Regions from separate parts of the Peribacillus asahii genome, predicted to be linked through region 3. Evidence: riboswitches for the same ligand, from Rfam matches in the RefSeq annotation. Region 3 holds a riboswitch; each other region holds the start of a gene.
The links. A riboswitch is a leader RNA that binds a small molecule or an ion and turns the genes downstream of it on or off. The one in region 3 is predicted to bind lysine.

Region 1: another riboswitch for lysine. It lies ahead of dapA (4-hydroxy-tetrahydrodipicolinate synthase); the one in region 3 lies ahead of BAOM_RS21025 (amino acid permease).
Region 2: another riboswitch for lysine. It lies ahead of BAOM_RS18635 (aspartate kinase); the one in region 3 lies ahead of BAOM_RS21025 (amino acid permease).

Annotation. Positions count from the first base shown of each region.
Region 1 is NZ_CP026095.1:1,189,413-1,197,295, reverse strand. Features, by position in the region: gene BAOM_RS05965 (LLM class flavin-dependent oxidoreductase) at 592-1,593, shown strand; partial or broken gene BAOM_RS05960 (aldehyde dehydrogenase family protein) at 1,746-2,045, opposite strand; gene BAOM_RS05955 (hypothetical protein) at 2,762-3,028, opposite strand; gene BAOM_RS05950 (hypothetical protein) at 3,112-3,315, shown strand; gene BAOM_RS05945 (FAD-binding oxidoreductase) at 3,508-4,878, opposite strand; lysine riboswitch at 5,124-5,303, shown strand; gene dapA (4-hydroxy-tetrahydrodipicolinate synthase) at 5,430-6,323, shown strand; gene BAOM_RS05935 (hypothetical protein) at 6,501-6,710, opposite strand; gene BAOM_RS05930 (hypothetical protein) at 6,714-6,908, opposite strand; gene ssuE (NADPH-dependent FMN reductase) at 7,236-7,775, opposite strand; gene BAOM_RS05920 (LLM class flavin-dependent oxidoreductase) at 7,790-7,883, opposite strand, start outside.
Region 2 is NZ_CP026095.1:3,780,615-3,788,497, reverse strand. Features, by position in the region: gene BAOM_RS18650 (electron transfer flavoprotein subunit alpha/FixB family protein) at 25-1,002, shown strand; gene trxA (thioredoxin) at 1,175-1,489, shown strand; gene uvrC (excinuclease ABC subunit UvrC) at 1,712-3,484, shown strand; lysine riboswitch at 3,546-3,722, shown strand; gene BAOM_RS18635 (aspartate kinase) at 3,842-5,074, shown strand; gene BAOM_RS18630 (YslB family protein) at 5,128-5,580, opposite strand; gene BAOM_RS18625 (succinate dehydrogenase cytochrome b558 subunit) at 5,956-6,564, shown strand; gene sdhA (succinate dehydrogenase flavoprotein subunit) at 6,626-7,883, shown strand, end outside.
Region 3 is NZ_CP026095.1:4,251,260-4,259,142, forward strand. Features, by position in the region: gene rodA (rod shape-determining protein RodA) at 1-676, opposite strand, end outside; gene BAOM_RS21005 (metal ABC transporter permease) at 1,046-1,924, opposite strand; gene BAOM_RS21010 (metal ABC transporter permease) at 1,917-2,846, opposite strand; gene BAOM_RS21015 (metal ABC transporter ATP-binding protein) at 2,857-3,609, opposite strand; gene BAOM_RS21020 (metal ABC transporter solute-binding protein, Zn/Mn family) at 3,622-4,542, opposite strand; lysine riboswitch at 4,926-5,109, shown strand; gene BAOM_RS21025 (amino acid permease) at 5,287-6,738, shown strand; gene BAOM_RS21030 (glycoside hydrolase family 13 protein) at 6,792-7,883, opposite strand, start outside.

The DNA of each region.
Region 1 (7,883 bases), 1.8 Mb from region 3:
AATAAATACACAAAATAATTTTATCGTTTGCTATGGATATTTTTAGAATATACTATTAACTCTATCTCAATAGTATCAATCTTTTATAAAGATTTCGAAATGAAACATTTCACCGTCTATTCGCAAAAAGGTTTTATGAAAAAATATACTAATAAAACATAACTTCTTCAAATCATTACATAGAATGGATAGAAATCTAAAAGTTATTCAAAAATGTAAGATAGAATAATTTTTACTATGTAAAATGTATCCATCCTATAGCAGAATCCTGTATTTAACAATCCCATCCTGTTACGAAAATGCGGTTCATTTAATGCGCCTCCAACTCCTTAAAACAAAAGGATTTAAAGCTTATTTACGTAAAACTTATTGATGAATTAAGATTCTATTATTTTCAAAATAGAATCGGTTGTACCGGATATATGGAACGGAGCTGCAAGAGGTAATACATTGTTTGCGTTAAAAAGAAAGCGATAAACCTTAGGGCACTTATTCCTTTATTTATTTTTCTACCCAAGCATTTAAGTTTGTTTCCACTGTTCTAATTGTTACTATAATAGTGACACTTGCATGAAGAAAGGATACATTTACATGTCAAATATACAAATACCTGTATCAGTCTTAAACTTAGCTCCTATTCGTGAAGGACAAAGTGCGAAAGAAGCTATCGAGGCAATGGTCGATTTAGCGCAAGCGACTGAGAAGATGGGCTATACAAGATATTGGATTGCTGAGCATCATAACACACCAACATTAGTGAGTTCAGCGACTTCTATTTTAATTAAACACACTTTAGAGCATACAGAACATATACGTGTTGGGTCTGGAGGAATTATGCTGCCTAACCACTCCCCTTTAGTTGTTGCGGAACAATTCGGAACGATGGCAACCATCTATCCTAATCGATTGGACTTAGGTCTTGGCCGAGCTCCGGGCACGGATATGATGACCGCAAATGCACTAAGACGAGCTCAAAAGGATTCTGTCTATACATTTCCGAACGATGTTCAGGCATTACTTACGTATTTCGGACCTGAAGAGCTTCAAAGTTATGTAAAAGCTTATCCAGGTGTTGGAACAAATATCCCAATCTATATCCTCGGTTCTTCGACGGATTCTGCCGTTCTAGCAGCTAAATTAGGCTTGCCCTATGTATTCGCTTCTCACTTCGCACCAAGATATATGGAGGAAGCTATTTCTATTTATCGCGACCGATTCCAGCCATCTCCATACTTAGACTCTCCATATATGATGGTCTGCTTGAATGTGATTGCCGCTGAAAGCGACGAAGAAGCTACATTCGAATCAACCACCATGCAGCAGTTTTTCCTAAATGTTGTTCGCGGATCTCAAACACCGTTACAACCTCCTGTTGAAAATATGGATCACATTTGGAGTCAGCCTGAAAAAGCAATGGCTGCATCAATGTCCAGTGTGACTCTGTTAGGAAATAAAGATTCGATTCGAAAACAGTTGACGAGTTTTCAAGAGAAGTATAACGTCGATGAAATTATGGCTGTATCATATATTTATGATGGTAACAAACAAAAACGGTCTTATGAGATTCTAAAAGAAATCGTGGATGGCAAATAAAGATATGCATTTGAACACGCTGTGATTTTTGGATCCTATGCGTGTGAGAATAGATTACTTGAACTTAACAATACAACAAATATACCTGTATTGAGATGATGTGCCCCTCAATACAGGTATATTAAAATAAACTATTCTTTTAATACTGATGTTTAATAATTATCAATTTGAGCTCTTTGTAGTTTACCGCTGTAATCGACATAAATAGATTTCCATTCAGTGTATACATCTAAGGATGCTTCACCAGAATCTCGATGACCATTACCAGTCCCTTTCGTTCCGCCAAATGGAAGATGAATCTCAGCCCCTGATGTTCCTGCATTCACATAGACAATTCCTGTATCCAAATCTCTCATAGCTTGGAAGGCTCGGTTAACGTCAGCAGTGAAAATCGCACTGGATAGACCAAATTCCACATCATTATTTACTTCAATAGCTTCTTCTAAACTACTAAAGGTATCATAATGGGTAAAAATCTCCCTAGAATACTATTTAATTTTTCAAACATCCTTCTTCATCTCGATCATCCATCCCTTTAGTAGACTAGCTTGTTATAGCACTTTACTTCTAGATTACCAATAAACTCCGGCTCTTTCGCCCACGTGCTGTATTAATAATCAGTCACCTCCATCTCAAGCCCCAGTTTTAGACACTTTACGACTTCTTGAGCAATCTTACTATTCCCTTACTTTACATTTATCCATTTAAACTATTATAAGACTATATATCATTTTTACAAAAAGTGGAATGTTTTCGTTTGAAAAACTGTTCCCATACACTTTTCTTTTCATAATGGAAATTAACACTTTTACTAACACTTAGTCATTTGTCAATGAAGCAACTAACTGCAGTTGTATACACTTCGTCTATACTTTTTCACTAATTTTAATATAGATTTTGTAAAAGCAGCCGTTAATATAGGACACGCTAATCGTGAAATTAATCGAAAATACCTAAAAGCACTAAAAACGAAAAAAAGCTGAAATCCTGAACATCCAAGAATCCCCGCCTAGCCAATTTTCTAAACTATTTTTCTATTAAATAAAAAGAAGCAAAACACCAACTCCAAATTCGGCAGCATGACATTCAATATTTACTGTCGTCCCTTTCACAGACTTCATGATTAAAGTGGAGAGCCAAGTAGTCTCTCCACTGATTAATGAGGATTCTATTCATTAAATGAAACGGGCGAGCCAGTTGAAGTATGTTGATTCACCCAGTCAAGCGATACTTTGGAAACATCTTGCCAGTCAGGTATTTCTGATTTATGCTGTTCTACCCAACTCATACAATATTGCGGGTCAATATTATTTTCCTGGCATTGTTCTAAGAACGACTGAATGTTTGAATCTGTACAATTTTCCCATGTGCCACAAGTAGTTGTAAAAAGAGTCTCCATTTTCGTTTGTATATCAAGTTCCTTATCATTAACCATGATTGACTCCTCCTTTTATTAAAAATAAGATAAGCATGTTGGCATTAACAACATTAAGTATGTTCAAAGGATTATTTATGCCGTTGGCTGCTGTATTAATTATTATCCCAATGATTGTCGCCATTATAACTGTACACAGAAAAAATGGTTTGTTTTCAGATAAGGGTGGAATAGAATATAATCTGGTATTAATCGCTATCGCATCGGGCATCACTTTAACTGGTTCTTTATCTTTAGATGCACTCTATGATATCGATTTTTTGGTCCGTTTAATGTTTTCACATTGAAGAAACCTTTAACCACAAAATAAAACCAGCACAAATGACTATGCTGGTTTGCTACACAATATTCATTTAGAAGTTTCCTGCAACCTTTTCTAAACCAGTTTCAATGATTTCTTCTGCTCGGTCAGGATACTAATAACAACTGTTTCTGAATCTGTGGTTCCCCAAGCTTGAACATACTTAACAGCCAATAGATTATCCTTGTGGATTAATGTTATGGTTATGACGGAATCTATTACTTGGATCGTACGTTTTCTTTACCTCTACTAAGCGCTCGTAGTTTTCTTGAAATGCATTAGTCGTTACATCGTCGCTTACACCGACTCCATTAAGATATGAGGCATTTTTGTAGGAAAATGGGAGCAGTCCTCCATATACGGAATCTATCCATTGTTTACATACAGCATCGTCTCCAGCCATAGCCATTACATCAACCAACAGGACAAACTTTGCATTTCGGATGGCAAATGGAGTTGCATGAACAGGTACTCGATTCATTTTTCCGCCAAGTGCCCATAGCTGAACAAGGATGCTTGGAGCCGGCGCATTGTCTATTTTATAGAGGAGCTGCTCAATGACTGTATCATCCAATTCATCAAAGAAAAGAGAGCTTCCATAAACAGGTACGGTTTTTGGCACCATTGGGTCTAGCTTCTTTTGGAACGCTACAAATGGCACTACTCCTGTTTGATCAACAATTGGTTCTGCTAACTCGCGAAGCGGTTGAATAACTGTTTGGCCTTCTTTCGCATCACCTGCATAGATTCCTAAAAGCATGATTACCTTTTTATGATGTAAAAATTCAGGTAAAAACGGGGCAGGCGGCAGAACAGCAGCTGTTATATTAAGAGAAACTGCTTCATCAGGAGCTTGAGCCAAAAATTGTTGAGCTTTGTTTAAGATGTCTTTTGCATCCTTAAAATCGTACATCACATCCAAAGCCAACACTTCTGGACCTACGGCATGCAAGGCAAACTCAAATCTAGTGACGACCCCAAAATTTCCGCCGCCTCCGCGAATTGCCCAAAATAAATCTTGATGATTCTTTTCATTAACCTCAAGCACAACACCGTCCGCTGTTACGACTCTTGCACCAACAAGATTGTCACAAGTTAACCCATACTTCCCTCTTAAATAACCAATACCGCCATTTAGAGCTAACCCGGCAACACCTGTTTCGGAAACCGTCCCAGTAGGAACTGCCAGTCCATACTTTTGAGTTTCAAGATCTATATCTCCAAGAGTAGCTCCACCTTCTACAACAGCCACTTGTCTCTTTTCATCTACTGTTACTTTTCTCATGTGTGATAAGTCGATCATTACCCCATCATCACAAACAGCAAGGCCGGCTACATGGTGTCCTCCACCGCGAATCGAAATAGATAATTCATTTTCCTTCGCAAACTGTACAGCTGCAATCACATCATTTTCTGACTCACAAACTACTATTGCGGCTGGTTTTCTATCAATTACAGCATTCCAAACCCTTCTTACTTCATCATAACGCGCATCATTTGGACGTATTAATCGGCTGCCTACATGCTTCTCAAGGGTACTATACATCATGTAATCACTCCTATCTTTTATATTTGAACACTAGTTCATTGTTACCATATAATAGTACCATTATTTGGTTGTTTTTCCACAAAATTCTGTAATCATAATTACACCAATAGTCATATTCTCAAACTAGTTGACATAGATTCTTCAAAAAGTAAAAGGGACAAACACTAACTTTTCATTGCAATCAAGTAAAAAAACTGGTATCATCTAACATAATTAAATATTCACTTATTTCAATATTCTTTTGAAGTAAGGATAGAGGAGCAAAGACCATAAGTACGCACTGGGAGGATGATGAGATCCAATGACGATTGCGAAAAGGGGAATTTGCCGAAGTGGAAAGAATCTCATATTTCTTGAAGCTGGTTCTGTTATTGAATAAATACAGAACTGTCATATAGGAAACTATATGGAGGGCTATCTTACGCACAGAAATAATTTTTGTTACATATTGTTTCTACTGCAGCAGCGAAGCCCCGTTGTTGCTTTTTCGCGTTTATCGTTAATCGCCCTTCTCCCTCTATATAAAAATCATTAAAGGACGTGGAGAAGTAATGAATTTCGGACAAATTTTAACTGCAATGGTAACCCCATTTGATCACAATGGTGAGATTGATTTTAATGCTGCAAAAAACTTAATCAATTATTTAATTGACAATGGTACAGACGGTTTAGTAGTTGCGGGTACAACTGGAGAATCCCCTACATTAACGACGGAAGAAAAAGTCGAATTATTCAAATTTGTCGTTGAAGTTGTGAATGGAAGAATTCCTGTTATTGCTGGTACTGGCTCTTATAACACTAAAGCCTCTATCGATTTAACGAAGCTTGCAGAACAAGCAGGGGTCGATGGAATTATGCTTGTTGCTCCATACTACAATAAACCTTCTCAAGAGGGATTATATCAACACTTTAAAGCAATTGCTGAGTCAACGTCATTACCGGTTATGCTGTATAATATACCAGGACGCAGCGTTGTCAATATTTCTGTTGAAACTGTCGTTCGCCTTGCACAGATTCCAAATATTGTTTCCATTAAAGATGCAAGCGGCAACTTAGATGCGATGACTGCAATTATTAGCCAAACACCGGAAGATTTTTCATTGTACAGCGGTGATGATGGTTTAACTTTGCCGGTATTATCGATTGGCGGCACGGGAGTAATCTCAGTTGCTTCTCACATTATAGGCAATGAAATGCAAGCAATGATTGAAAATTTCAAAAATGGGAAGCTTCAAGAAGCTGCTCTAGCTCACCGCAAACTTCTCCCAATTATAAAAGCACTATTTGCTGCACCAAATCCATCACCGGTAAAAGCAGCATTAAATCTAAAAGGGACCAATGTTGGCGGCGTTCGCTTACCAATCATTCCTCTAAACGATGAAGAAACAAGTGCCTTAAAACAAGCACTGCAAGTACTGAATGTAAAAGAAGAAACGATTTCTTAAAAAAGTTTTTTAATAAATGAAAGTTTTGAATCATCTATGCGAAATCCAAAAAGGGACTGACCTCCCATATCACATTACTGTCTGGGAGATTAGCACTCGTATCTTACTTTATTTATTAAATGAAAGTAAAAAATGACGTGTAAAATGGTACACGTCATTTTTATACTGGTTACTTTTTCACCTTGTCGCACTTCCAGTATTTAAAAAAGTAAGAGTTGCAGTTATTTCATGTACACCATTGACTAAAATCATAATCCTATTGGTTCCTGAATTTAGATTCGTATTTGAAATGGGTCTAGGAAAATCAAACTCTATCGGAACGCCTTGTACAAAGGTTCTTACAGTATCAGACCTATATAACGAACCAAACGTTGTTGTTGCACCCATTGCTCATGTTGCTCCTGTTGAACCCGTTTCTCCTTTAAATATATTTACCTCAACTTCTTGTTCAACTATTAATTTTTTATTATCTTCTATGACTTTTTGTTTCTTCTTAACTTTAACGCAATTACATTTCCTCCCGCCACATTTAGAACAGTGTACTTTAACTTCTTGCTCTATTTTATTTTTTCTATTATTATCCAAACGTTTCACATCTTTCCCAAATTATTACTCACACACTATGTAACTGTCATTAAATTTGATTAGACAAATATCTATAAAAAATCGTAAACCCAAGTTTTTTATACAATTATCGAACTTCTTTAGAAACAAAAAGCATTTATTACTTGTACCCATGCTAAACGTATCAAAAAAGGACGTCGGTTTAAATTCATCAACGTCCTTAACTAAAACTCTATAACTTTCTTGTAACTTGAATATCTTAAAGAACTTTTATTTAAAAAGGTTTTATTATTCTAAGTACAATTTTCTAAAATAAACCTTTTAACCTTATCGTATAAAGTACTTTACTTAAACTAATCTACTAATCTTTACATTAAGCAGCTTTTGTAATTCTGCGGTTAATCGCTGCTCCGCTTCAGCCTCAATACGGAAACCGCCTGTTGCTAAACGTTCAATTTGCTGATCAATAACATAGACCGGATTTAAAATTTCAGTTGCACCTAGTACCGATAATACTGGCTTTAATGCATATTCAATGGCTAAAAGATGACCAAACGAGCCACCTACTGCCAAAGGTACAACGATTTTTCCCTCTAATGCTTTTTGCGGCAATAAATCTAAATATGTCTTTAAAATACCTGTAAAAGAAGCTTTATAAATAGGCGTTAAAATGACAACAATGTCTGCTTCTGCTACTTGCTGATTAGCACGCTGAATGTCCTCGCTTGCAAAGTTTGCTGTAATTAAATCCGTTGCTGGCAGCTCATGTACATAAAGCGAATGGAAGTTGATTTCCTCTTGCTCAAAAAATCTTTCCACCTTTTGTTGAATAGCTGTTAAACGAGATTTCTTTGTATTGCCTCCATTAATAATCACTGCTTTAGTCATTTGCATTCTCTCCTTTACTTACCTGTTATTTGTGCCGTTTTTTTAGATGGATGTACAGGTACTGAAAGTCCTAAATTTCCACGTAATGTATCGCTCTCATATTCAGTG
Region 2 (7,883 bases), 470 kb from region 3:
AAAAGAGCGCAGGAGGTTTTTATAATGGCTAGCAAGTTTCTTGTATTAGGAGAAGTTCGAGACGGTTCACTAAGAAATGTATCATTTGAAGCAATTGGTGCCGCAAAAGTTGCTGCAGACGGCGGAGAAGTAGTTGGTGTGTTAATTGGAGAAAGCGTTCAAGCTTTAGGAGTGGAGTTAATTCAGTATGGTGCAGACCGAGTGGTCGTTGTAGAAGATGCTAAACTAGCTCAATATACTTCTGATGGTTTCTCACAGGCTTTGCTTGCTGTGATTGAAGCAGAAAATCCAGATGGTTTAATTATTGGACATACTTCATTAGGAAAAGATTTAGCACCAAAAATAGCTGGAAAATTAGAAGCAGGCTTAATCTCAGATGTTACAGCTCTTGAAGTAGCAGGCGGAAACACTGTGTTTACTCGCCCGATTTATTCTGGTAAAGCATTTGAGAAGAAAATTGTCACAGGCGGTTTAGTTTTTGCAACGATTCGTCCAAATAACATTGAACCATTACAAAAAGATGAGTCTCGTTCAGGGGATGTTGTTACACTGTCTGCGAATATTACAGACTTACGTACAATTATTAAAGATGTTGTTCGAAAAGCAAGTGAAGGTGTAGATCTTTCAGAAGCAAAAGTTATCATTTCTGGTGGTCGTGGTGTGAAAAGTGCAGAAGGCTTTGAACCATTAAAAGAACTTGCAGAAGTTCTTGGTGCAGCAGTTGGGGCTTCTCGTGGTGCTTGTGATGCAGATTATTGTGATTACTCTTTACAAATTGGACAAACTGGAAAAGTTGTTACACCGGATTTATATATCGCATGTGGGATTTCCGGAGCTATCCAACATTTAGCAGGAATGTCTAACTCAAAAGTAATCGTTGCTATTAATAAAGATCCAGAAGCAAACATCTTCAATGTTGCTGACTACGGTATTGTTGGTGACCTATTTGAAGTCGTTCCACTTTTAACAGAAGAATTTAAGAAGTTAAAAGTAAACGCTTAAATTATAGAAATACAAAAGGTATTCATCGGCTCGTCTGATGAATATCTTTTTGTGTACATATACATAGATAGTTTTGGGGAAATTAGCGATGAAGCAAATTAATAGCACGAACGTAATCATCAATGGTATACTGTTTTTGATTATTTGAGTAAATATGAGGAGGATTTTATAAATGGCTATTGTAAATGCAACTGATCAAACTTTTGCAACTGAAACAAACGAAGGTGTTGTTCTAGTTGATTTTTGGGCTCCGTGGTGCGGACCTTGTAAAATGATTGCTCCTGTTCTTGAAGAGCTTGATAGTGAAATCGCTGGTAAAGCGAAAATCGTTAAAGTGGATGTTGATGAAAACCAAGAAACAGCTGGTAAATTTGGTGTTATGAGTATTCCAACATTAATCGTTCTTAAAGACGGTGAGGCTGTCGATAAAGTAGTTGGTTTCCAACCAAAAGAAGCTTTAGCTGAACTTCTTGCTAAACACGCTTAATGATTGCAAAGAAATCTTCGAGTCTGAGACTTGGAGATTTTTTTTTGCTTTAAGAAAGTTTAATCGTTTTTAAGGATTAAACTATTAAGAAAAGACACTAACTTTCGCTATTACAGGTGATAAGTTTTGTTTTTAGTCTCTCACAATGTAGATGTTATTTTTTAAGATAGGAGTATTTCCTGTATAGTAATAACAAGAAGAAATAATAAGGCGGGGGAGTTCATGAATCAGCAAATCAAGAATAAATTAGCCCTTCTTCCAGATCAACCTGGCTGTTATTTAATGAAGGACCGTCAAGGGACAGTTATTTATGTCGGGAAAGCAAAAGTTCTTAAAAATCGTGTGCGTTCTTATTTTACAGGCTCACATGATGGGAAAACGTTACGACTTGTAAATGAAATTGAAGACTTTGAATACATTGTCACATCCTCCAACATTGAAGCTCTTATTTTAGAGTTGAACTTAATCAAACAATACGATCCAAAATATAATATTATGTTGAAGGATGATAAAACGTATCCATTTATTAAGCTTACAGCAGAGAAGCATCCTCGCCTTCTTATTACAAGGAAAGTGAAAAAAGACAAAGGGAAATATTTTGGTCCGTATCCCAATGTGACTGCTGCTACTGAAACGAAAAAACTGCTTGATCGAATCTATCCGCTTCGTAAATGCGATACGCTGCCGAATCGGGTATGCCTTTATTATCATTTAGGTCAGTGTCTTGCTCCTTGTGTGAAGGAGGTAGAGCAAGCACAATATACGCAAATTGTAGATGAAATCAATCGTTTCTTAAATGGCGGACATGTCGAAATAAAGAAGGCGTTAACAGAGAGCATGCATGCCGCTGCTGAAGAATTAGATTTTGAGCGAGCAAAGGAGTTACGTGACCAAATTGCTCATATTGATGTTACGATGGAAAAGCAAAAGATGATGACGAATGATTTTACAGATCGCGATATTTTTGGGTTTGCCTATGATAAGGGTTGGATGTGTGTGCAGGTGTTTTTTGTACGTCAGGGGAAATTAATTGAACGTGATGTTTCGCTTTTTCCAGCTTATAATGAACCAGAGGAAGAACTGCTTACCTTTTTAGGCCGTTTTTATGAAATGGATCATCACTTAAAGCCGAAGGAAATTTTGATTCCAGAGACAGTTGAGGCAGACCTAGCGGAACGTCTTCTCAATGTGAAAATTATTCAACCAAAACGTGGTCAGAAAAAGGACATGCTTGATTTAGCGAATAAAAATGCTAAATTAGCACTACACGAAAAATTCTCTCTTCTTGAACGAGATGAGGAACGATCCATAAAGGCTGTCGAGAATTTAGGAAAGCAGTTAGGAATTTATACACCTCATCGTATTGAAGCGTTTGATAACTCCAATATTCAAGGAACAAATCCTGTATCTGCACTAGTTGTATTTATAGATGGGAAGCCAGTAAAAAAAGAATACCGCAAATATAAAATTAAAACGGTGCAAGGGCCGGATGATTATGAATCGATGCGGGAAGTTGTACGCAGAAGATATTCACGTGTGTTAAAAGAAGGGCTGCCACTACCGGATTTAATCATTATTGACGGGGGAAAAGGACATGTTGAAGCGGTTAGGGATATTTTGGAGAATGAATTAGGCCTCGATATACCGTTAGCTGGTCTAGTAAAGGATGAGAAGCATCGTACATCTGAATTGATGATAGGGAATCCGCTTGAAATTATTCCACTTGACCGACAGAGTCAGGAGTTTTATTTATTGCAGCGAATTCAAGATGAAGTGCATCGATTTGCGATAACCTTCCATAGGCAACTTCGTGGGAAAAATGCGATTCATTCACAGCTTGACGATATTTCAGGAGTTGGTGAGAAGAGGCGTAAGCAATTGCTTAAATCATTCGGTTCGCTAAAAAAAATAAAAGAAGCCTCTATTGAAGAGCTTGTTCAAGCAGGTATGCCCGAAAAAGTAGCAGAGGCCATCTTCCAAAAATTTCAGAAATGAACTTGATTCACTTTCTCCTCTATGCTATACTCAAGAAGAATTTTGAACATGACAATTAAAGAGTGCTGATAGAGGTGCGAGATTCAAGAGTAGAAACCTAGAGAAGTATGAGCTTCTGTGAAAGGTTTTGAAAGGGGAAATCGCCGAAGGAAAACAAAACTCATACTTTGTTTTTCTGGTTTGACATTGAATAAATGGCAGACTGTCAGGAAGAATTTCCTGGAGAGCTATCTCACTGTATTTGCCGTATTTATAGTATTTTTCGCGGACAAAGCAATGAGATATATCTCGTTGCTTTTTTTGTGCTTGTACATATCAAATTCAGTTTAGTGTAAACAACAGAGAGGATGAATGAATATGCCAATTATTGTACAGAAGTTTGGCGGTACATCCGTCGGAAATGTCACAAAAATTAAAAATGTGGCAAGACGGGTCATGGAAGAAGTAGAGAGAGGGAACGATGTCGTTGTCGTCGTGTCAGCGATGGGCAAAACAACGGATGAATTGGTAACAATGGCAAAGGAAATTACAGATAATCCAAGTAAGCGTGAAATGGATATGCTGCTGTCAACAGGTGAGCAGGTTACGATTTCTTTACTAACAATGGCCTTACTTGAGCAAGGTCAGCAAACGATTTCATTTACAGGGTGGCAAGCAGGAATCCAAACGGAAGCAGTCCATGGCAATGCACGCATTTTACAAATTGATACAAAACGTATGGAAGCGGAATTACAAGCAGGGAAAGTGGTTGTCGTTGCTGGATTCCAAGGGGTAGATGAGGAAGGGAACATTACGACATTAGGGCGCGGAGGTTCAGATACAACAGCTGTTGCACTAGCTGCAGCACTGAAAGCGCAACGCTGTGACATTTATACGGACGTAACCGGCGTATTTACGACGGACCCACGCTATATTAAAGAGGCGAGAAAGCTCTTATCGATTTCATATGATGAAATGTTAGAACTTGCAAATTTAGGAGCTGGCGTACTTCACCCACGTGCGGTAGAGTTTGCCAAAAATTACCACATTCCACTAGAAGTACGTTCTAGTATGGAGAAAGAATCAGGGACGATTATTGAGGAGGAAGCAACAATGGAAGAAAATTTAATTGTAAGAGGTATTGCTTTTGAAGATAAAATTACACGTGTGACGGTGTTTGGTTTACCGCGTACACTTAGCACTTTATCAACCATTTTTACAACGCTTGCAAAGCATCATATTAACGTAGATATCATTATTCAAACAATGACATCTGAAGAGACAACAAATCTTTCGTTTTCAATTAAAAGTGAGGCTCTTCAAGAAGCTCTTCAAGTATTGGAAAGTAATAAACCGAACCTTGAGTTTGAAAGAATCGAAACAGAAGATGGCTTAGCGAAAGTATCAATCGTTGGTTCAGGTATGGTCTCAAACCCTGGAGTCGCAGCTGAAATGTTTGAAGTGATGGCGAACACGGGAATCCAGGTGAAAATGGTTAGTACATCAGAAATTAAAGTGTCAACCGTTATCAATGAAAAGGAAATGGTTAAAGCGGTAGAAGCTCTGCATGTTGCCTTCAACTTAGGTGCCCATTCAAAAACGTTAGCTTAATTAAAGAGGTGTAAAACAGACTTACTTTATCGTAAGTCTGTTTTACAGCACGATTAAAGTGGATCTTTTGGATCCCATTGAACCGTGAAAATGACTCTTTTTGCGCGTTTTTTAATTTCAGCAACTGCTTCACTGCTGCATTTTTTTTGAAGGGCGCTCTGCTCAGCGAGGAATCCAGTTTCTAGTTGGAAATGGCAGTCCGAATAGAGCTCTAGGCGGCGATTGATAATTTCTCCGGTTAAGGTGAGTTCCATTTCATTTTTTGTTTCTTTTTCGATGATTAAATCACCCCAGCCAGCACTTTGAAAAAATGCAACCACTTCACCCATACTACTCAAAGGGAACTTTCTAGCTAACTGTTTCCCAGTCCAATAAAGGATTTGGTAGGAGTCTTGTCCGAGGATATTATCTAAGACAATTTCTCGAATGAGTTCATAGCCAAAAGTAGGAATTTGAAGTTCGTTTATTACAGAGTCTTCTAAAGTTTCTGCGAGATTTTTTTTCATTGTGAATCGCCTCTTTCTGTAAATCTATTATAAACAATTTTCATTTTGATGCTGTACTATTTTTTAAAATATTTTCGGAAATTATTGGAAAATATTAACATACTATTTCATGATATAGATACCTATAATAATAATTTTTGTAAAAATTTAGATAATTTAGAATTTACCTTGGTAGATTATCATGAATTTCTATCGTGAAAAAAAGAAATCTTGTATCCGTTTTCTTGACGCACATACAAGTGAGGAGTAAAATAGTGGTGTCACATAATTGTAAAAAAGTATAGGGAAAATTCTATGCTTGCATTTGTGCGAGGATAAAAGGTAGCCACCAATTTATCTGAGCATGATTTTTCACAAATTAAGGGGGGGCACTTAGTGGCAAAAAATCGTGAGTTTGGAAATCGTAGGCTTCATTCACTTCTTGGGGTAATTCCAATCGGGTTATTCCTCATCTTCCATCTATCAGTGAACTTTATGGCAACAAAAGGAGAGGAAACTTTCAATACTGCGGCTCATGCAATTGAATATGTGCCAATGTTGATAGTGGTAGAATGGGTTGTCATCTATCTACCATTAATTTTTCATGCTGTTTATGGAATCTATATTGCTTTTACAGCTAAAAACAATTTAGGAAGATTCGGGTTCTTCCGTAACTGGATGTTCATGTTACAACGTGTAACTGGAATTATCACTTTAATTTTCCTTGTTTGGCACATTTGGGCAACTCGAATTCAAAAGGCTTTAGGAGCAGAAGTTAACTTTGACATGATGGCTGAAATCTTCTCTAGTCCATTTATGATTGCATTCTACATTGTGGGGGTTATCTCAGCGATTTTCCACTTTGCTAATGGATTATGGTCATTTGCAGTTAGTTGGGGATTAACAATTACACCTAAATCACAAAAAATCATGACTTATGTTACATTAGTAGTATTTGTTGCACTTTCTTACATTGGTGTTAGCGCAATTTTCGCTTTTGTATGATAAGCGAATGAATTAAGAGCAAGAGGATTATAAGGATAATGGAAATAAGGGAGTGACAAGATTGGGTAAAGGTAAAATAGCTATCGTCGGTGGCGGACTAGCAGGTTTAATGGCTGCGATTAAAGCGGCAGAGATGGGGAAACAGGTTGAGTTATTCTCACTAGTTCCTGTAAAACGCTCTCACTCTGTATGTGCCCAAGGCGGTATTAATGGAGCAGTTAATACAAAAGGTGAAGGGGATTCTCCATGGATCCACTTTGATGATACAGTATACGGTGGGGACTTTTTAGCGAACCAACCACCAGTAAAAGCGATGTGTGAAGCAGCACCAGGAATTATCAATATGTTTGACCGTATGGGCGTTATGTTTAACCGTACACCAGAAGGTTTACTTGACTTCCGTCGTTTTGGTGGAACACAACATAGCCGTACAGCATTTGCTGGCGCAACAACTGGTCAACAATTACTTTATGCGATGGACGAGCAAGTACGTCGTTATGAAGTAGAAGGTCTTGTAACGAAATATGAAGGTTGGGAGTTCCTTGGAGCTGTAATCGATGAACAACAAACAGCACGCGGAGTTGTTGCTCAAAACTTAGCTTCTATGGAAATCAAAGCATTCCCTGCTGACGCTGTTATTATGGCGAGCGGTGGACCAGGAATTATCTTTGGTAAATCTACAAACTCCATGATCAACACAGGTTCAGCAGCATCTATCGTATATCAACAAGGTGTTAACTATGCGAACGGTGAGTTCATTCAAATTCACCCAACAGCGATTCCTGGTGATGACAAACTTCGCCTAATGAGTGAATCTGCTCGTGGTGAAGGTGGACGAGTATGGACATATAAAGACGGAAAACCTTGGTACTTCTTAGAAGAAAGATACCCAGCATACGGAAACTTAGTACCTCGTGATATCGCGACTCGTGAAATCTTCGACGTATGTGTAAACGATAAGCTAGGTATCAATGGGGAAAACATGGTTTACCTTGATCTTTCACATAAAGATCCTAAAGAACTTGATATTAAACTTGGTGGTATCATTGAAATTTACGAGAAATTCATGGGTGAAGATCCACGTAAACTTCCAATGAAAATTTTCCCTGCGGTTCACTATTCAATGGGTGGATTATGGGTAGATTATGACCAAATGACAAATATCAAAGGTCTATTTGCTGCTGGTGAGTGTGATTACTCTCAACACGGTGCGAACCGTCTAGGAGCTAACTCTCTTCTATCCGCTATCTATGGTGGATCTGTAGCTGGACCAAATGCAGCTAAATATGTCGAAGGTTTAGAGAAAACAACGGACGCAC
Region 3 (7,883 bases):
TAACACCTAAATATTTCTTAATTAAATCAGGCTGCCATAAAATAAAATAAAAAATGGTAGAAATAAGCAAAACCGCTGTTGAAACAATCGGCAGCAATATTTTCCACGATATTCCTGAAATAAAAATCATCCCTGCCAAAATAGCACATAGTACAAGAGAGGTTCCTAAATCCGGCTGTTGCATAATGAGGAGTAACGGCGCCATAGTAACTAAAATTAATTTACCGAGCAGCCATAAATCCGTTTCAATTGTTTTCAACGAATTTTTCAAATGATGTGTGTGAATGACATTTGCAAGCGCCAAAATGAGGAATACCTTCATAAACTCCGAAGGCTGAATCGTACCAAACCCTGGGAATTTAAACCAACTTCTTGCTCCATTAATTCGAGGGACAATGCTTTCTGGCATAATGATGAGCATTAGGAGTACAAACAGCCCAAAGCCGTATGCATACCAAGATATTTTCTTTAATTGATCAGAGTCTAATGTAATGACTCCCAAAACAATCCCGACTCCAACCATATAAGAAATAATTTGTTTCAGTAAAAAGTTACTTGAATATTGTCCTGTTGATTGTGCACTATAAATGGCTACACAGCTTGTAATACACAGTAACAATAAAATGGTAACTAACCCAAAATCTATACGCGACGAAAAATTATTTTGTTCCTGCATACTAACTCTCCCCTAGCAAGGATCTTACTGTAGATATAAAGTAAAATAACACACTTACTCATTATACTTTATACAGTCAAAATCACAACTATATCGAAGGAGAAGTTATAAGAAAAGCGGAATCGGCTCGACCAGCTCGTGAAGAAAATAGGGAAAGACCCGGAAGGAGCCCTTTGCCTTTCAAGGGCTTTCATCTTTTTCACAGCGAGCTAGACATTAAGAAAAGCGCAAGCTCCTTAATTCTTCTTAAAAAACATAATGCCTCGCCCCTTAAACAGAAGCAGCTTATGTCCAGAAAGAACTAATCAGCTTACGCTAAACTTCAAAACTGTGAGCTAAAAATGACCTAAGTGAATACCCGTACATCATTTAGATGCTCTTAAATGAAACTTTACGACGCCAAACCCGGCTAATCAGCCCATGGCTCGGTGAGAATAGAAACGCTAAAGTAAAAAATAGCGCCGCAGCACATACCATACATCCAGAAATCGAAGCATCTAAAGCAGTCGCTACGTAATAGCCGACTACCGAGCTTAAAATGCCCACAACCATGCTGATTATAATCATTCGATGTAATTGATCTGTTAATAAATACGCTGTGGCAGCCGGAATAATAAGCATACCCACGACAAGAATCGCACCGACACTATCAAAAGCTGCGACCGTTGTTACGGAAACAAGGCTCATTAATAAGTAATGAAAAAACATCACGGGAATTCCCATTGCTGCTGCCAGCGCTGCATCGAATGAACAAATTTTAAACTGCTTAAAGAATACAAAGATGAGAACTATATTAATGAGGAAACTGCTTCCAACCATCCATATGGCCCTCGGGCCCATATCCTGACCTGCAATCGTCATCATATGCCACGGCGTATACGCAATCTCCCCATACAAAACATGTTCTAAGTCAAAATCAATTTGCTGCGTATACAAACTAACTAATAAAACACCGATAGCAAAAAGCGATGTGAATACAACACCAATCGCTGCATCCCCCTGAACACCTGAGTTTTGAAATAGTTGAATCAAAAAAACAGTTAATAGCCCAAGTAGCGCAGCTCCCATTAACATGAAAATAGATTCTCTTGATCCACTCCACAGAAACGCTAACACAATTCCAGGCAATACGGAATGACTAATCGCATCCCCCACCATCGCGATTTTTCTGACCACTAAAAAACAACCGACAACACTACAAGAACAAGCAACAAGTGCTCCAACAAGGATAATCCAAAAATCATTCATAGCGATGCACTCCTTGTTTTTGCAGTTTACGCATTAATTCATATTTCCGTTTCGTATCTCCCCTTCGCCAAAGCTTCGCTACCACGCCGCGATTCGGAGCAAATAATAAGGAAAGTACAAACCACCCCGTTGCCGAAAGAACAATCAGTGGACCGGTGGGTAAATTGTTCACAGTTGCGCTGAGCAGCGTACCACTTATTCCACTTACCATACCAAACACACCAGATAATATCACCATTACATGTAATCGCTCTGTCCAATACCTAGCTGAAACAGCTGGTGTGATGAGTAAAGCTGCCATCAATACAACGCCAACCGCTTGAATTCCAGTCACAACCGCTCCAACAATTAATAGCATAATGATATAATCCAATAACAAGACAGGTAAACCGATTCCCTTTGCAAAACCTGGATCAAAAGATAAAAGTTTAAATTCTTTAAAAAACAGCGTACAAACTAAGATTAAAACAAGCGACACCCCCATCATCACATACACATCGGTCATGACCATAGAGGCCGTCTGTCCAAACAAAAATTTATCCAATCCACTCTGATTTCCGTAAGAACTTTGTTGAATTTGTGTTAATAAAACAATACCTAATCCAAAGAAAGAAGATAATACAATCCCAAGCGCCGAATCTTGCTTAATTCGACTATATTTTGTTAATACACTAATGAAGAATACCGCAATCATCCCAGCAATAGCTGCTCCAAAAAGAAAGAAAGAAATCGATTTAACCCCGGTTAAAATAAAAGCGATACAAATACCCGGAAGCGCTGCATGAGCAAGTGTATCTCCAAGTAAAGACTGTTTTCTAAGATAAGCAAAGCTTCCAATAACACCACTACTTAAACCGAGCAAAAGCGTTCCAAGTAAAATCCACTGTGTGTTCGGGTCACGAAGGACCTCTAATATACTCATTGATTCCACCTCAATTTATTAACAATCCTGATTGTGAATCAGATAAAATCGCAAGTTTACCGCCGTACGTTTTTTGTAAATGCTCCGGAGTAAACACCTCTTCTGTCGGTCCTATTTGAATAAGCTGTTTATTCAGTAGAATCGTCCAGTCAAAATACTCTTTTACTGTTGAAAGATCATGATGAACGACAAGCACCGTTTTGCCACTCTGCTTTAGCTCCATAAGCAATTGAATAATCGCTTTCTCTGTTGCTGCATCCACACCAACAAATGGTTCATCCATAAAATATAAATCGGCTTCCTGCGCCAAAGCTCTTGCTAAAAAAATTCGTTGCTGTTGCCCGCCTGATAGCTGACTAATTTGTCGATTTGCATAATCAACCATCCCTACTTTGTCTAAGCACTCTAACGCCTTTTGCTTTTCCGCCTTGCCAGGGCGCTTTAGCCATCCTAAGTGGCCGTAACGCCCCATCATCACAACATCTAAAGCATTCGTCGGAAAATCCCAATCAACAGATTCACGCTGCGGCACATAGCCTACGTTTTTTCGCATCGCTCTATATGATTTTCCCTGAATCGTTACTTTCCCGGAAATGCGCGGAACAAGTTCTAAAATTCCTTTAATTAAAGTGGATTTCCCTGCCCCATTTGGCCCGATAATCCCAATTAACTTACCTTCTGGTACTTCAAAAGAAACAGATTCAATAACTGGCTTTTTATGATAAGCAATTGTAAAATCTTCTACCTTTAATACATTAGGCATCCAAACCCCTCCTTATTTCAACGCATTTACAATCGTATCGGTATTGTGACGCACCATTCCAAGATACGTTCCTTTTTCTGTTCCTTTTTCTCCCATTGCATCTGAGAATAATTCTCCTCCAATTTTCACAGTATGCCCTTGCTTTTCAGCCCCTTGAATAACGGCTTCGATTGCTTTTTTAGGAACACTCGTTTCTACGAAGATCGCTTTAATTTGTTTTTCTACTAAGTAATCACGTAAATCTGTGACATCTTTAGAACCGTATTCGGATACGGTATTCATTCCTTGCAGCCCTTTCACTTCTAATCCATACGCTGCACCGAAATAGCCAAATGCATCATGCGCTGTAACAAGTACACGTTGTGATTCTGGAATCGTATTGATTTCAGATTGAACATATTCATGTAGTTCTTTTAATTTCTCAATATATGCTTCATAATTTTTTTGGTAACTTTCTTTATTGGCTGGATCTTCCTTTATTAATGCTTCATTGACCGTATCGGCAGCTTGCATCCACAGCGTAACATCAAACCAAATATGCGGATCATATTGCCCAGCCTTTACTTCATGCAGTTCTTCCTTAGCAATATCTTTAGAAACCGCAATCGTCGTTTTTTGCTCGCCCATTTGCTCAAAAATCTCTTCCATTTTCCCTTCAAGATGAAGACCGTTATATAGAATCATATCTGCCCCATCAAGTGTCTTGACATCTCCTTGAGTTGCTTTGTATAAATGCGGATCGACTCCTGACCCCATCAAACTTGTCACCTCGACATGCTCTCCGCCAATATTTTGAGCTAAATCTCCAATCATTCCCGTTGTCGCCACTACTACAAGCTTGCCCTCCGTTTGATTATCCGTCTCCGTTGAACACCCGACTAATAAAAGAAAAACAAACATAACACTCGCCATTGACTTCCATATGAATTTCATAAACATCCCCCTTTTTCGTGTAGTTATAAATGTTTCCTTAATGCAAAAATAAGAATAAAAAAATACAGATTGAACCACTTTTGATGGTCAAGCACTAAAAAGTTTCCTTAGGTAAACTTATTTTATAATATACATAATTTATATGCAAAAGTGCAACCCTTTTTTACTTTTTTATTGAATTACCTAAATGATTTATATTCCAGAATAATAATAGAATGCTTTGAGAAATCAGTTGAAAATATTCACAAAACAGCTATTTATATTGAATATTCAGAAAACTGAAATCGTAACTATAAGCCATTTCCAATAAGTTATCATTGCACTATTTAAATCACTAGATTATAATTCTACTATAATAAAAAAATGCATATTTCCTCATTAACCGATGGGGTAGAGGCTGCGGCTTATAAAAGTAGAACGAGTGAGATACAAGAATATCAATGACTTCGTTTAAAAGGATAAGTTGCCGAAGCAAGACGATTTTCTTGGGGTCATCTTGCTGGTGGTGTGACCGAATAGGCACATTACTGTCACGTTGCTGAAACAACGTGGGGAGCTATCTTCGGAAGGATTACACGGGTTTATAGAAAACAGCCGTCGATCTTTCGATGGCTGTTTTTTTTATACTTTAAGAAAGTTTAACTTCTCTTAAATATAAAAAAGACATCGACTTTCGCCATTAGGAGCGATAATTCGTGTTTTTCTAATGTCCTTTCCTTCTAATTTAAAAGGAGTGTTACATGTATGAAAAATTCAAACTTATCAACACCCCCTTCCCAATTAAAACGGAATCTAAAAGCTCGTCATTTAATGATGATTTCTTTAGGTGGAACAATTGGGACTGGTTTATTCCTAGCTAGTGGAGGAGCTATTCATCAAGCTGGACCTGGCGGAGCACTTGTTGCATATGCAGCTATTGGGCTTATGGTGTACTACTTAATGACAAGTCTAGCCGAAATGGCCGCCTTCATGCCAGTTGCAGGTTCATTCCGCGTATACGCATCTAAGTTCGTTGATCCATCCTTTGGCTTTGCCATTGGCTGGAATTACTGGTATAACTGGGCCATTACAATTGCTGCAGAACTAGCGGCCGTTGTTCTTATTATGAAGTTCTGGTTCCCGGACAGCCCGTCTCTTCTATGGAGCGGATTGGCACTAGTGATTATGTTTTTATTCAACTACTTATCCGTTAAAGGCTTTGGGGAAGCGGAATTTTGGTTTGCCATGATTAAAGTTGTAACGGTTGTAATCTTTATTGTTACCGGAATCCTTATTATTTTTGGCATTATGGGAGGAAACGATCCAATCGGGTTCTCTAACTTCGTGGCAGATGGTGGTCCATTTAACGGTGGATTTTTCGCAATCCTTGGTGTATTCATGGTTGCCGGATTCTCTTTCCAAGGAACTGAACTGCTTGGCGTAACAGCAGGAGAAAGTGAAGCCCCTGAGAAAAATATTCCTAAAGCTATTAAATCCGTATTCTGGCGCATTATTTTATTCTATATTTTAGCCATTCTAGTTATTGGTATGATTATTCCATTTACAGATGCCCGTCTGTTAAGTGATGACGTTGCGGTTAGTCCATTTACACTTGTATTTGAAAGAGCCGGTCTTGCTTTCGCTGCTTCTGTTATGAATGCAGTCATTCTAACATCTGTATTGTCCGCTGGAAACTCTGGTATGTACGCATCTACGCGTATGCTTTGGGATTTAGCCCGCGATGGAAAGGCACCTAAATTCCTTGGTAAATTAGACAAACGCGGCGTTCCTGTGAATGCCCTTATTGTCACAGCATTAGTCGGTACACTTGCTTTCTCCGCTTCTTTATTTGGAGATGGCGTCGTTTATATTTGGCTATTAAATGCTTCGGGTATGGCTGGTTTTGTAACATGGGTCGGAATTGCTATTGCTCATTATCGATTCCGTAAGGCTTACATTGCTCAAGGACATAGTTTAGATGATTTACCATATCGTGCAAAAGGATTCCCGTTCGGCCCAATATTAGCATTGGTTCTTTGTATCATCATCATTATTGGACAAGGATATCAAGCGTTCTCAACGGACGGAATTGACTGGAATTCTATGCTTGTCTCGTACATTGGCTTAGTCCTATTCTTCATTGTATGGATTGGGTATAAAATTAAACATAAAACAAAATTAATTCCTCTTGAGGAATGCGACTTTAAAGCTGAATAATATTAAAGAAAGAACCTGATATTGTATATCGGGTTCTTTCTTTATAGGTTCTACTATAGATAATACACACGGCATTCATAAGGGCGTAGTGGAGCCTCGTTTATTTCATCCTCATTCCTCTGATTATAATTACTAATTAATAGCTTAGCTGATTTGTGAATAAATTCTTTCGGTAAGAAAAAGTCAGCCGCATTAGCTGTGAAATTACAAAGTACAAGCAGCTTTTGTTCTCCTAACGTTCTCGTATACGCAAAAATACGTTCGTCTTCTGGAAAAAGCAAATCATAACGACCATAGACAATAATGCTATATTTCTTTCGCAATCCAATTAATGTTCGATAATAATAAAAAATGGAGGCTGGATTATTAATAGATTCTTCGGCATTAACTTGTAAATAATTAGGATTTACTGCAATCCATGGAGTACCCGAGGTAAAACCTGCATGCTTAGAGTGATTCCACTGCATCGGTGTTCTCGCATTATCACGCCCGCGAGCATGAATAGCAGCCATCATCTGATCATGTGACCATCCTCGGCTGTATACGAGCTCGTGATAAGCATTGATTGTTTCAATATCTCGATATTCATCTAACTGATGAAAGGCCACATTGGTCATCCCAAGTTCCTCCCCTTGATAAATATAGGGAGTGCCCTGCATCATATGAAGACAAGTAGCTAACATTTTGGCACTAACTTCTCGATACATGCCATCATCACCAAATCGAGAAACGGCTCGTGGCTGATCATGATTATTCCAATACAAACTGTTCCAGCCATCCTCCTCTAACCCCTTTTGCCATTTCGTTAAAATATGTTTCAAATCAGTCAGCTTCCACGGACCATTGCTCCATTTCCCTTCTGGTCCTCCTCCTAAATCGACATGTTCAAATTGAAATACCATTTGTAATTCATTCCGCTTTTGCCCTGTATACAATTTCGCTTGATCTGGATTAACTCCAGGTGCCTCACCAACTGTCATAATATCGTAATGCGCCAATACTTCCCGATTCATTTCTTGCAAAAACTCATGAGACCAAGGGCGATTCATAATATAAGGACTACCGTCTCCATACTGTTTTCCTGGATACACATATCCATCTGGAAAAGCAGGGTCCTTGGAAATCAAGTTAATAACATCCATTCG